Regions from separate parts of the Marinobacter sp. JSM 1782161 genome, predicted to be linked through region 1. Evidence: predicted binding sites of a transcription regulator. Region 1 holds the regulator's gene; each other region holds the start of a gene.
The links. Region 1 encodes LexA, which represses DNA repair genes until DNA is damaged. Its sites were predicted from a motif close to CTGTNTNNNNANACAG; they were not measured.
Positions count from the first base shown of each region.

Region 2: the regulator LexA is predicted to act here: its motif matches at 1,953-1,968, upstream of recA (recombinase RecA).
Region 3: the regulator LexA is predicted to act here: its motif matches at 2,227-2,242, upstream of recN (DNA repair protein RecN).

Region 1 covers NZ_WSSA01000003.1:107,834-112,025, forward strand. Annotated here, with positions in the region: gene GQB00_RS13210 (DUF6586 family protein) at 60-536, shown strand; gene GQB00_RS13215 (hypothetical protein) at 626-886, shown strand; gene GQB00_RS13220 (cell division inhibitor SulA) at 1,386-1,910, opposite strand; gene lexA (transcriptional repressor LexA) at 1,944-2,552, opposite strand; gene yccX (acylphosphatase) at 2,647-2,919, opposite strand; gene GQB00_RS13235 (DUF6231 family protein) at 3,015-3,623, opposite strand; gene GQB00_RS13240 (amidoligase family protein) at 3,684-4,192, shown strand, end outside.
Region 2 covers NZ_WSSA01000003.1:264,397-268,588, forward strand. Annotated here, with positions in the region: gene GQB00_RS14030 (NosD domain-containing protein) at 1-568, opposite strand, end outside; gene recA (recombinase RecA) at 810-1,874, opposite strand; gene pncC (nicotinamide-nucleotide amidase) at 2,037-2,531, opposite strand; gene GQB00_RS14045 (transglutaminase family protein) at 2,628-3,533, opposite strand; gene GQB00_RS14050 (circularly permuted type 2 ATP-grasp protein) at 3,546-4,192, opposite strand, start outside.
Region 3 covers NZ_WSSA01000002.1:2,088,709-2,092,900, forward strand. Annotated here, with positions in the region: gene dnaK (molecular chaperone DnaK) at 1-1,372, opposite strand, end outside; gene grpE (nucleotide exchange factor GrpE) at 1,487-2,080, opposite strand; gene recN (DNA repair protein RecN) at 2,306-3,985, shown strand.

The sequences.
Region 1 (4,192 bases):
GAAACCGGAATCTGTTAGACTGGCCCATCAGCTCAACCACCGGATCCGCGGAGTCGTTCATGGCGTCACAGTGGCCCACATTCACCAGGCAGAAGCTATTCCTGGCCAATACACTGTTTCGTCTGGCCGAGGAGCAGGATCAGGCAACCAGTCGCGAAGCGAGCTTGCAGGGTGGAGTTGCGCTACTCTCCGAAACCCGGAGCGCCCTGCTCTCCCTGATTGCCGACCTGTATCAGGTGAATCCTGCATCCAGGAACAGCATCGACGCCCTGGCAGAGGCCATTGACTACACCTGTCGCGAGGTGGAGGAATTGCGCGCGCTGGCCACTGAGCCAGGATCCTGGTGGCAACATCTTGATGGGCTACTGGCCGAGCAGGCCCGCCCTGTCGACCGCAAGAAAGCGGAAGCCCAGGACAACCTGATCGCGGTATCCGCCCAGTCCGGACCGGACCGTACACCGGCAGAACTGCTCAAGACGACCGAAGCCATACGCCGCTATATCGACGGCGTGCTGGAAAGGCACGAAGAGTGGTAGGCTTTCGATCCTGACGAGGACCGACGGCATCAAACGCCAAAATGAATCGAATTGAGAAGGCCGAAAGCCTTCCGATAAAGGCTGTATTTATGTCCACATCCATTCTGGAAATCGTAGAACTCCCCGATGGCGATTTTGCCCTGCAGCGGGTCGATGACGATTCGGCGCCTCTGGTCCGCATCTCCTTCTCCCAGGAAGCGCGTGACATGATGGAAGATCGCGACCTGTCCGTGGCAAAGGCCATGATGACAGCCGGTATCGAAGCGGTGGGCGACATTGCCCACGCCATCGATTGGGAAGACGAGGATGCGGAGCTACCCGCTCCCTCCCAGTCCCGCACGCTGCACTAGTCGACCACACCGTATACCCACGCCAGGGGCCGGACGCTACAGGACGGTCTATGGCGGCGGAAGCCGGCCATCCGCAGAATGCCTTAACTTGAAGGGTTCCGAGCAACGTCGGATGGCTTGGCGAAGAATGATGATCATGGAAGGGGAATTTCGAGCGCCGAGTACGCTTCTGCGGGAGAGCCGTCGGGCGCGGTCGTCCATTCCCATCGTCGGCACACCGAACCACCACGGCCAGGCCAGCTATCTGCCGGCGTTATCCATTTACCAGCCAATCTCTACAGGCCGGCCACGACGGCCTGTGAATACGAACCAACCCGCGCAGTAGGTCTTGCCGGGCCGGGAACCACACCGCCGTTTACGTCATCCAGACGCCCACCATCCAACGACGACGTGCCCTGCGTTACAACTCGTCCGAGCATGAACCATCAGGGCGCAGCCTGCCCTGACACGACCTCACCGAATGCCTTACCCGGACATGATGCCCGGAAAGTCGCCCGGCCTAACGCTGCCTCAGAACCACGCCGTGGCTCTCCCCTTTGGCAGAGGCCTGCTGCAAGCGATCCATGGCGGCCGTTCCCGGCGTGCCTGCGGTCCACATCACCACCGCGTGGCAGGTACCGGCCCGCAGCGCGCGCTCCGCCAATTCCTGGGCGTCAAACTGATCGTTTGAGCGCAGGACCAGAATCTCGCCGGCAACAATGCCATGGGTCTGCTGCCACTTCTGCATCAACGCCTGGGGAGGATCGATCCAGGCCAGCCAGCGACGCTCCTGGTTCAGCTGGGTCAGCATGGGGAGCAGCAGCTGCATGTTCTCGACCTGACCTTCCGGCAATATGATTTCGGTCACATTGCCCTGGGGCTCGCGAGCCGGAGCGTCAGGCGTTTCCGGAGCCCGAAGCGGGCGCTCCTGCGAGTGGATCGCCACCGGCCTGGCCAGACGGCTCCGACGCTTCAGCGATCGGTCCGCCAGCGCCACGGGCACCGGATTCTGGGAAAGAGTCTGGTTAAAACTGAGCTGCTCCACGGGACACCTCCGAATGTCGCACGGGCCAGGCTGTCAGTGCATATCCGACCGACGGATCACACCGACACCCAAGCCTTCGATAAACAGTTCCTGCTCGGTCAAATCAACGTCAATGGGCTGGAATTCCTCGTTTTCCGGCAGCAGGTAAACGTGGGTCCCTTCACGCTTGAAGCGCTTGACGGTCACCTCCTCACCTACACGGGCCACGACGACCTGGCCGTTCTGGACGTCCTGGGTCCGGTGGACGGCCAGCAGGTCGCCGTCAAGAATGCCAATGTCCTTCATGCTCATGCCGCGCACACGCAGCAGGTAGTCGGCAGACGGGGAAAAGAAGGTGGGTTGCAGGGCACAGTAATCGTCAATGTGTTCCTGCGCGAGGATCGGGCTACCGGCCGCCACCTGCCCCACGATGGGCAAACCGGGATCCTCTTCCGCTTCAGGCAGGCGGATGCCGCGGCTGGCGCCGGGCACCATCTCGATTGCGCCTTTACGGGCCAGCGCCCGCAAGTGTTCCTCAGCCGCGTTGGCCGACTTGAACCCCAGTTCCCTGGCGATTTCGGCCCGGGTGGGGGGATAACCCGTGTCGTCCACGTAGCGGCGGATTACGTCCAGAACCTGGGATTGTCTCGGTGTCAGCTTCATGCCGTTTACCTGTCTTTATATACAGTACGAGTGACTATATACAGTATTTTATCCAGTGTAAAGACTGGAGACAGGACGGCGTCGCATCGCGCGACTACTTGACCGTGAAAGACTTCCTGGGCCGGTAGGCCATACCCTCGACGTCCACCTTGTCCACCCGGGCGCGGTCGGGGCCCTTGTGCAGCCACTCAACCAGGGACTCTACGGCCGCTTCATCGCCACAGGCGAAGACTTCGACCGAGCCGTCTTCCAGATTCTTCACGTACCCGGTCAGCCCCAGCGCCCTGGCCTTTTCCTGGGTACTGGCCCGAAACAAAACGCCCTGAACCTGTCCATAAACACGGGCTTTCACACATTGCTCTTCCATTGCAACCTCCCGGAAAGACTCTGATCTGTGACCTCGTGGGTGATACCCTAACCCGGCGCGACGTCGCTGAAAATATCGCGCCGGCAAGCGTACCGCTACCAGCGGTATTTCCCCCAATTCTCGGGGTTGGCCCAATACCGGGGGTTGTTCCACTCCCGAGGGCGATTATAGGTTTCGATGTCGTAGGTGAACAGTTCGGTACCGTCGTCAAAACGGTCATGACGATGGAAGGCAAGCGCGACCATGTCGCTGAAGGTCCAGCCGTCGTCCGGTGTCAGACTGACCGCGACACGACGCGCCCCGGCATTGCGCAGCCAGCCCAGGAACTGCCGGGCTTCTTCGTGGGACAGACGGCCCATCAGTTCAGTAACCAATGCCAGATCCGCCACGGCCTCCTGGTGCTCAACAACCGCCAGGGGCGCTTCGGAGACATCCGTCAGTTCGATACCGGCGTATTCAGCCCAGACATCGCCAATATGTCGGGCGGTTTCCCCCGCGACCAGCAGCGATTCGGGCCGGTACTGCCCCAGCAGCTGTTTCAGGCTTTGTTCCAGCATGATGTTCCCATCCCGGTGCATGGAGCCGATCAGTGTAACAGTACGCGCGTGGAATGGCGCATCCGGCCGTCGCCTCGGCAGGCGGGCCGGATCGTCCCGGCACGGGTCCTGCTTGAACCACATCACCACCGGGATTGACGCGGCCACAACGAACTGCGACAAAGCCTACAGGAACCTCACAGCGGCCAACCCAACCAAGGAGCCGAAATGACAATGGAACAGGCGTGCCGGATGCCCAGCATCCTCAACAACCAGGACGGCGAGGAACGACGCGTCGGCGTGGAGATCGAGATATCCGGGCTCTCCTACGACAGCCTCGTCCGCCTCTGCGGCAAGCTGCTCAAAGGGGAGCCGCACCTGACATCCCGCTACGTCACCCGCCTGGATACGCCCCAGGGCGAATACACCATCGAGCTGGATTCCGACCCGATCAAGGACCTGGACCTGCAGGACGACCGGCTGCCCGACTCCATACGCGAACTCGGCGGCCACGCCATGGAAGTGATCGACGCAGCGGCCGAACGCATCGTGCCGCTGGAGATCGTCAGCCCGCCGCTGCCGCTGTCGGAGCTGGAAACCATGGAGGAACTCTGTAACAAGCTGCGCGACGCCGGTGCCGTAGGCAGTCGCGAGGCGCTGATCTACGCCTTCGGCCTGCAGCTCAACCCGGAGCTGCCCAACCTGGAAAGCGGCACCCTGCTGGCCTACCTGCGGGC
Region 2 (4,192 bases), 160 kb from region 1:
TGCGATTGTCGTGGATGAGGTTACCCGAGGCCCGGTTCACCAGCACGCCGATGCAGAAATTGCGAATCTCCAGCCCGTGTATTTCAACCGCGCGGGTATCCCGAAGGACGAGACCGGGCTTGCTGGTCGTGCGCACGTTCGTTCCGAACTGGCCGTCAACGGCCCCGGGGCAGTCCTGCGGATCGGTGCCTCCGATATAGTCGGCACCGTCAACCACGACATAGCGGCCGTCGCGATCATGGCTGACGTTATCGATAACAACCGGCCCCTTGATCGGCGGCAAGGCGGACTGCACCCGGATGACGTGGGGCCCGTCGCCAGTCACCGCCAACTCAATCCGGTACTGACCGGGATCGGCGTTGTTCTTCTGCAGGGCCCAGCGCAAGGTGCCCGGGCTTCCGTCGTCGGTGTAATTCGTTACCTTGAGAACCTCACCCGGCGCCGTTCCCGGCACAGCCACACCAGCCAGATCCGTCCCCGCCTGTGCCGGCAAGGCCAGTAAGGCCATCAGTGTCAGGCTGCCCAGCCGGGCGGCCCAATCCCGTGTCACACAACTCGCTGTCATCATCCAGTGAATCCTCCAATTCTTGCGGATACAGGGCCCGCCAGGCAGACCCCGCCGTTCACGACGTCACCAAACTACGGCAACCGTGTCGGGATTCCCATGAGACAGAGGTGGAAGCGCATCGATACAGCCCCGGCACGCCAGGAACGGACGGCGACTGGAATATCCGCCCTGAAACAAAAACACCCACCACAGCGTTGCCGCCATGGTGGGTGTTCCGGATTCCGCCAATCAGCTTGGGGAATTAAAGCAGTTCGCCGTTGGTGGTTTCGGCTTCGGCGCTTTCTTTTGCCGCTTTCTCTTTCTCTTCCTTGCTCTCCGGCTTGGGCATCAGCTTGTCGCGTACCTTGCCTTCGATCTCGGCGGCGATTTCAGCGTTCTCTTCCAGGAACTTGCAGGCGTTGGCCTTGCCCTGGCCAATCTTGTCGCCGTTGTAGCTGTACCAGGCGCCGGACTTGTCGACGAAGCCTTCCTTCACGCCCAGGTCCACGACCTCGGCCAGACGGTTGATGCCGCGACCGTACATGATCTGGAACTCGGCCTGCTTGAACGGCGGCGAGACCTTGTTCTTGACGACTTTGACGCGGGTCTCGTTGCCCACCACTTCGTCGCCTTCCTTGACCGAGCCGATACGGCGAATGTCCAGACGCACGGAAGAGTAGAACTTCAGCGCGTTGCCGCCGGTGGTGGTTTCCGGGCTGCCGAACATGACGCCGATCTTCATCCGGATCTGGTTGATGAAGACCATCATACAGTTGGCGTGCTTGACGTTGGCGGTCAGCTTGCGCAGAGCCTGGGACATCAGGCGCGCCTGCAGGCCAACGTGGGAGTCGCCCATTTCGCCTTCGATTTCCGCTTTCGGCGTCAGTGCGGCAACGGAGTCGACGATGATCACGTCGATGGCATTGGAGCGCACCAGCATGTCGGCGATTTCCAGCGCCTGCTCACCGGTGTCAGGCTGGGAGACCAGCAGCTCGTCCACGTCCACGCCCAGCTTCTCGGCGTAGACCGGGTCCAGCGCGTGCTCGGCATCGACGAAGGCGCAGGTCTTGCCCTGCTTCTGGGCCTCGGCGATGACCTGCAGGGTCAGCGTGGTTTTACCGGAGCTTTCCGGCCCGTAGATCTCGACAATCCGGCCATAAGGCAGACCGCCAATCCCCAGTGCCACATCCAGGCCCAGGGAGCCGGTGGAGACGGAGGGAATGGCTTCCCGGGGCTGGTCGCCCATTTTCATGACCGCGCCCTTGCCAAACTGGCGTTCAATCTGGCTCAGAGCCGCGCCCAACGCCTTCTTACGGTTATCTTCCATCGCTGCGAAAACCTCTATTTCCTGTGCCGCCTGACGGCGTGAACGAAATGATTCGGCCTGAGGCCCGCTGAGCCTCCGCTGTATATATGAACAGTATTAAAACACAACAGATAGACCGGGCCAAGTGTCGTATTTCCCGTAGTATCGGAGCGGTTCCGGAACTCAGGCCAAGTGCCCGTGAACCCGCTCCAGGGCGAACAGCACCGCCTGCCGGCGCACGGCGTCGCGGTCACCGTCGAAATGGCGGACCTCGCTGTGGGTGTCAGCGGCCGAACGCCCCCAGGCAAACCAGACCGTGCCCACCGGCTTGTCATCGGAACCGCCGCCCGGCCCGGCCACGCCGCTGATGGCGACCGCCACGCCGGCGCCGGTGGCCGCCAGGGCGCCGCTGACCATCTCCCGCACCACCGGATCACTGACCGCGCCATGCTCGGCCAGGGTGCTCTCGCGTACCCCCAGCAGCCCGGTCTTGGCAGCGTTGGAGTAGGTCACCAGCCCGCTGTCGACGTAGTCCGAGCTGCCGGCGCGGTCGGTCAGGCACTTGGCGACCCAGCCACCGGTGCAGCTCTCGGCCGTGGTCATCATCAAGCCCTGCGCGCGCAGGGTGTCCCCCAGCGCTGCGGCGGCAGTGGCCAGCGCATCGTCCGTTACGCTCATCGGGAAAACCTCCGGCGTGTGAAAGCCCTCATTCTTTCGATTGTGAGGGCCAACGTCTACCCCATCACGACGATCGATTTGGCATATCGAGGCGGATCAGGAGGTTGCACTGCGAGTCTCACGGCCGGCCAGGGGCATCACGTCCACTTCCACGTGGAGATCATGACGACCACCGCCACTCATCAGGCCCTTCAGCGGCACCACGTCGGCATAATCGCGGCCGTAGGCGACGGTGATGTGACGCTCGTCCGGCATCAGGTCGTTGGTCGGATCGAAATCCACCCAGCCCAGGGACGGGTCGAACACGCTGAACCAGGCGTGGGAGGCGTCCGCACCCACCAGACGCTGCTTCCCCGGCGGCGGCAGGGTTTCCAGATAGCCGCTAACGTAACCGGCCGGAATGCCCAGCGAGCGCAACGCGCTGATCGCCAGGTGGGCGAAGTCCTGGCAGACACCGCGACGCTCTTCCAGCACAGTCCGCACAGGCGTGGTCAGGGTGGTGAATTCCGGGTCGTAGGTGAACTCACTGAAGATCCGGTGGGTCAGCCGCCGCGCCCCTTCCAGCAACGGCAGGCCCCGCTCGAAGAGGTCCCGGGCAAAGGCCGCCAGCTCCGGATCGGTCGGCGCCATGCGCGTGCCCACCCGCAGCATCCGCGCCTGCAGCAGACGCGGGGAGTGGTCCTTTTCAAGCTGGTTCAGCGCGTCTTCCCAGGGCATCGAATGGCCCGGAGTGCCTTCCAGCCCGCGCGGCATCACCTCCACCTGACTGGTGACCTTCACGTCCATGCGATGGTGGATACTGTTGACGTGGAAGAAGGTATAGAGGTTGCCGAAATAATCCGGGTGACTGTAGAGGCTGCTGGGGGTGGGCGTGACCTCCAGAGAGCTGGACTCAACCTTCTGGTACAGCAGGCTGCGCGGCAGCAGACAGCCGCGATTGTAGCTGTTGGCGATGTCCTGCTCGTAGGTGTAGCGCGTCAGGTGCGTGATGCGGTATTTCATGGACTCGGCGCCTCAGACGTCATCGATGGGGCGCGGGATATCCGCGTGGTTGAAATAGGCCAGCGTGATCGCTTCCGACAGCTTGGTGAGCAGGTTGTTGATCCGCGTGAGCAGCTCATCCAGCTGTGACGAAGGCTCACCCTGCTCGCTGACCAGCGCTTCCAGATCCACCAGTTGCAGCAGCGACACCAGCTCCACCATGAGCCGCTGTTCGGCATTCAGCCCGGTCAGCGTGGAGTCCCGCTCGGGCAGCAGGCTGACCTGCCGTTTGAGCCGGGCGCACTGGTAACCCACCGAGCGCGGCGTACCCTCGTCCAGCAGCAACAGGTCGATGATCGCCACCGGGTGCAGCTCGGTGCGGTAGCGGCGGCGGTAGGTCATCAACGTATCCGCCATGCGCAGCACCGCTTCCATCAGGTTGCTGCCTGGCTGCGGGTATTTCACGAACACCTTGTGCAACAGCGCGGTGGTCTGCTGCGCGCGTTCGATGTGCTGGCCGATGTCCATGAAGCGCAGGGTCTGGGTGCGGCTCATGGTCTCGTTGTTGAGGCCATAGATGGCCGACTGCAGCAGGATGATCTCGTCCAGGGCGCGGTCCATGCGCGACACCGAGCCCCGCGCCGGGAACTGGTTGAGCGCATTTTGCAGCCGCTCCAGCA
Region 3 (4,192 bases), on a different contig from region 1:
CAAAACGGCCCAGCGACTTGTTCTGGGTCGCCTGCTTGCGCTCACCCTGGACCACGTGGATGGTCACAGCGGTCTGGTTATCATCGGCGGTCGAGAAGGTCTGCGACTTCTTGGTCGGGATCGTGGTGTTCTTCTCGATCAGCGGCGTGGCCACACCACCCATGGTTTCGATACCCAGGGTCAGCGGGGTCACGTCCAGCAGCAGAACGTCTTTCACGTCACCAGACAGAACCGCCGCCTGGATGGCCGCGCCCATGGCAACCGCTTCGTCCGGGTTCACGTCCTTGCGCGCGTCCTTGTTGAAGAAGCTCTTAACCTTCTCCTGGACTTTCGGCATACGGGTCTGACCGCCCACCAGAATCACTTCGTCGATCTCGGAAGCGTCCACACCGGAATCCTTCAGCGCGACCTTGCACGGCTCGAGACTGCGGTCGACCAGGTCTTCCACCAGCGCTTCCAGCTTGGCGCGGGTCAGCTTCAGGTTGAGGTGCTTGGGACCGCTCTGGTCCGCCGTGATGTACGGCAGGTTGACGTCGGTCTGCTGGCTGCTGGACAGCTCGATCTTGGCTTTCTCAGCCGCTTCCTTCAGGCGCTGCATGGCCAGGGAGTCGCCGCGCAGATCAATACCGCTGTCCTTCTTGAACTGGTCCGCCAGGTACTCGATGACCTTCAGGTCGAAGTCTTCACCACCCAGGAAGGTGTCACCGTTGGTGGCCAGCACTTCGAACTGGTGCTCACCGTCCACGTCGGCGATCTCGATGATGGAGATATCGAAGGTACCGCCACCCAGGTCGTAGACAGCAACCGTGCGATCACCGCCCTTCTTGTCCAGGCCGTAGGCCAGGGCCGCCGCGGTCGGCTCGTTGATGATCCGCTTGACGTCCAGACCGGCGATCTTGCCTGCGTCCTTGGTGGCCTGACGCTGACTGTCGTTGAAGTAGGCCGGAACGGTGATGACCGCTTCGGTGACTTCTTCGCCGAGGTAGTCTTCGGCGGTCTTCTTCATCTTCTTCAGCACTTCCGCGGAAACCTGCGGCGGTGCCATCTTCTTGCCCTTCACTTCCACCCAGGCGTCACCGTTGTCGGCCTTGGCGATCTTGTAGGGCACCATCTTGATGTCTTTCTGGACAACGTTGTCCTCGAAGCGACGACCGATCAGTCGCTTGATGGCATACAGGGTGTTGTCCGGATTGGTGACGGCCTGACGCTTGGCTGACTGGCCGACCAGCGTTTCACCGTCTTCGGTGTAAGCGATGATGGACGGCGTGGTGCGATCGCCTTCCGCGTTCTCGATGACCTTGACCTTGTCACCATCCATGATGGCTACACAGGAGTTCGTGGTCCCCAGGTCGATACCAATAACTTTGCTCATTGATTGACTCCAGTTCCTTTAGTTGCCGAATCTGCCTGATTCGCAATGGTTCATTCTGTCTTTGGCTCGGCTTGTCGAGCGTTTACTGCCTATATTGGCTCGGTAAGCGCGTTTTCAAGCCTGCTCGTCGATTTTTGCGCTGTCGTCGGGACGTGCCACGACCACCATGGCCGGACGCACCAGACGATCGTTCAGGGTGTACCCCTTCTGGATGCAGGACACCACGCTGTTGGGCTCCGCATCCGGCGCGGGCACCATGGACATGGCTTCGTGGAGCTGCGGATCGAACGGCTCGCCAACGGGATCAACGGCCTGCACGTTGAACTTCTCGAGACTGCTGCGGAACAGGCTCAGGGTCATTTCCGCTCCCTCGCGAATGGAGGCAACCACGTCGTCCGATGCCGACTTGCCCTCGGTGCTCTCGACGGCCTTTTCCAGGCTGTCGATCACCGGCAGCAGTTCCTTGACGAACTTCTCCAGCGCGAACTTGCGCGCCTTTTCCACATCGATGTCCGCGCGACGACGCACATTCTGCATTTCCGCCTGGGTGCGCAGGACCAGGTCCTTCTGCTCGGAAAGCTGGGCCTGAAGGACTTCAACCTCGCCCTGCCCCTCGGCGACGGGCTCCTCGGTCGGCGCTTCAGTCGCCTCGGGTGCCTCGTTCAGCTCTTCCTCAACCTGCTCGTTGCGGGATTCATCTGCGCTCATCAGTCACTCCTGATCTATCTGCAAAATGGCGGCATGCCGCCCTTCTTGACTAGCTTGCCGGGGATATGGGGATCACCCGTGAGGACTTCAACCACTTTGGCGAGATTACTTGCAGACTGAATAAACACTGTATATATTCACAGCCACTGTATGAATTAACAGTGATAACGCATCCAACCAGACTTCACCGCGCCATTCAGGGCGCACACGATCCGGGAGGGCTTCATGCTGAACCAACTGATCGTCGCCAACTACGCCATTGCCGAGCGCGTTGAACTGCGGTTCCGCCAGGGCATGACCACGCTGACGGGGGAAACCGGGGCGGGCAAGTCCATCGTCCTTGACGCCCTCGGTCTGGTCCTCGGCGGCCGCGCAGACGCGGGCGCCGTGCGGCACGGAGCCAAGCGGGCCGACATCACCGCCCGCTTCGACGTCAGCCGGATTCCCGAAGCCACCGACTGGCTGGAAGCCCACGACCTGGACGACGAGCATGAGTGCATCCTGCGCCGCGTGATCAGCAGGGACGGTCGCTCACGTGCCTACATCAATGGCCAGCCCTGCCCGCTGGCCGACCTGCGCCAGCTTGGCGGCATGCTGATGGACATCCACAGCCAGCATCAGCATCAATCCCTGCTGCAGAAAGACACCCACCGCAAACTGCTGGATGAGTTCGCCGGCGCCGAGAAGCTTGCCGAGTCCACGCGAGACGCCTGGAAAGCCTGGCAAAAAAGCCGGCAACGGCTCACCGAACTGCGCAGCAACCGCGACGAGAATGAGGCAAAACTGCAATTGCTTCGCTATCAGGTGGAAGAGCTGGACCGTCTGGCGCTGGCCGAAGGCGAGCTCGACGATCTGGAGGCGGAACAGGCCCGGCTGGCCCACTCCGAAACGGTTCTGCGCAACTGCCATCAGGCCGCCCAGCTGTGCAGCGAAGAAGAGCCCAGCGCAGCGTCACTGATTCAGCAGGCCCTGCAGCAACTGGAGCAGCTTCCGGTGGACGTCCCGGCTCTGGCCGACACCCTGCAGATGCTCAACGAAGCCCAGATCCAGATTAACGAGGCGGGTAACAACCTGCAGCATTTCGTGGAAGATTACGACGCCGACCCGGCTCGCCTGGAAGAGGTGGAAGGTCGCCTGAGCACGGTCTACGAACTGGCCCGCAAACACCGGGTCGGCCCCGAGCAGCTGCTGGAACTGCACCGGCAACTGCAGGAGGAACTCGCGCAACTGGACGGCGGCGAAGGCAGCCTGGAGCAGTTGGAAGCTGAAGTCGACGCGTTCCGGCAGACCTGGCAGGAACAGGCGGACGCGCTGACCGCAAAACGCGAAGACGCGGCCGCACGGCTGGACACACGCATTGCCGAGGAACTGGCGTCGCTGAGCATGCCCTCGGTGCAGTTCGTCACCCGGCTCGCGCGCCAGGAATCGGACACCCCAGCCGCGGTTGGCAACGAGGACATCGAATTCCTGATCAGCGCCAACCCGGGGCAGCCCGCACGGTCACTGAGCAAGGTGGCCTCGGGCGGCGAACTGTCCCGGATCAGCCTGGCCATCCAGGTCGTCGCGGCCCAGACATCAACAATCCCCACCCTGGTCTTCGACGAAGTCGACGTGGGTATCGGCGGCGGCACCGCCGAAGTGGTAGGTCGCCTGCTGCGACAGCTCGGCACCAATGGCCAGGTCCTGTGCGTGACCCACCTGCCCCAAGTAGCGGCACAGGCTCACCAGCACCTGTTCGTCAGCAAGTTCAGCGAGCGGGACGCCACCTTCTCACGTATTGAAACACTCAACGACGACGGTCGCGTCCGTGAGGTCGCCCGCATGCTGGGCGGCGTGGACATGACCGACCAGACCCTGGCCCACGCCCAGGAGATGTTCCAGAAGGGGCAGGCCGTTCACCACTGAACGGAACGGCTTGGCCCAAACAGGAACTGATAGCGGCACTGTGGCGCCCGCAGCACCACGGCGCTCACACTGACATTTCCCCCACGCTCAACCCCGAGCGGATTCCGAGGCAGGTTTTCCTGCCTCTTTTTTTTATTGCACGTCCCGATGACTGAAACAAAAACGCCCCCGAAGCGGAACTTCAGGGGCGCTGGCATGCCTGACACG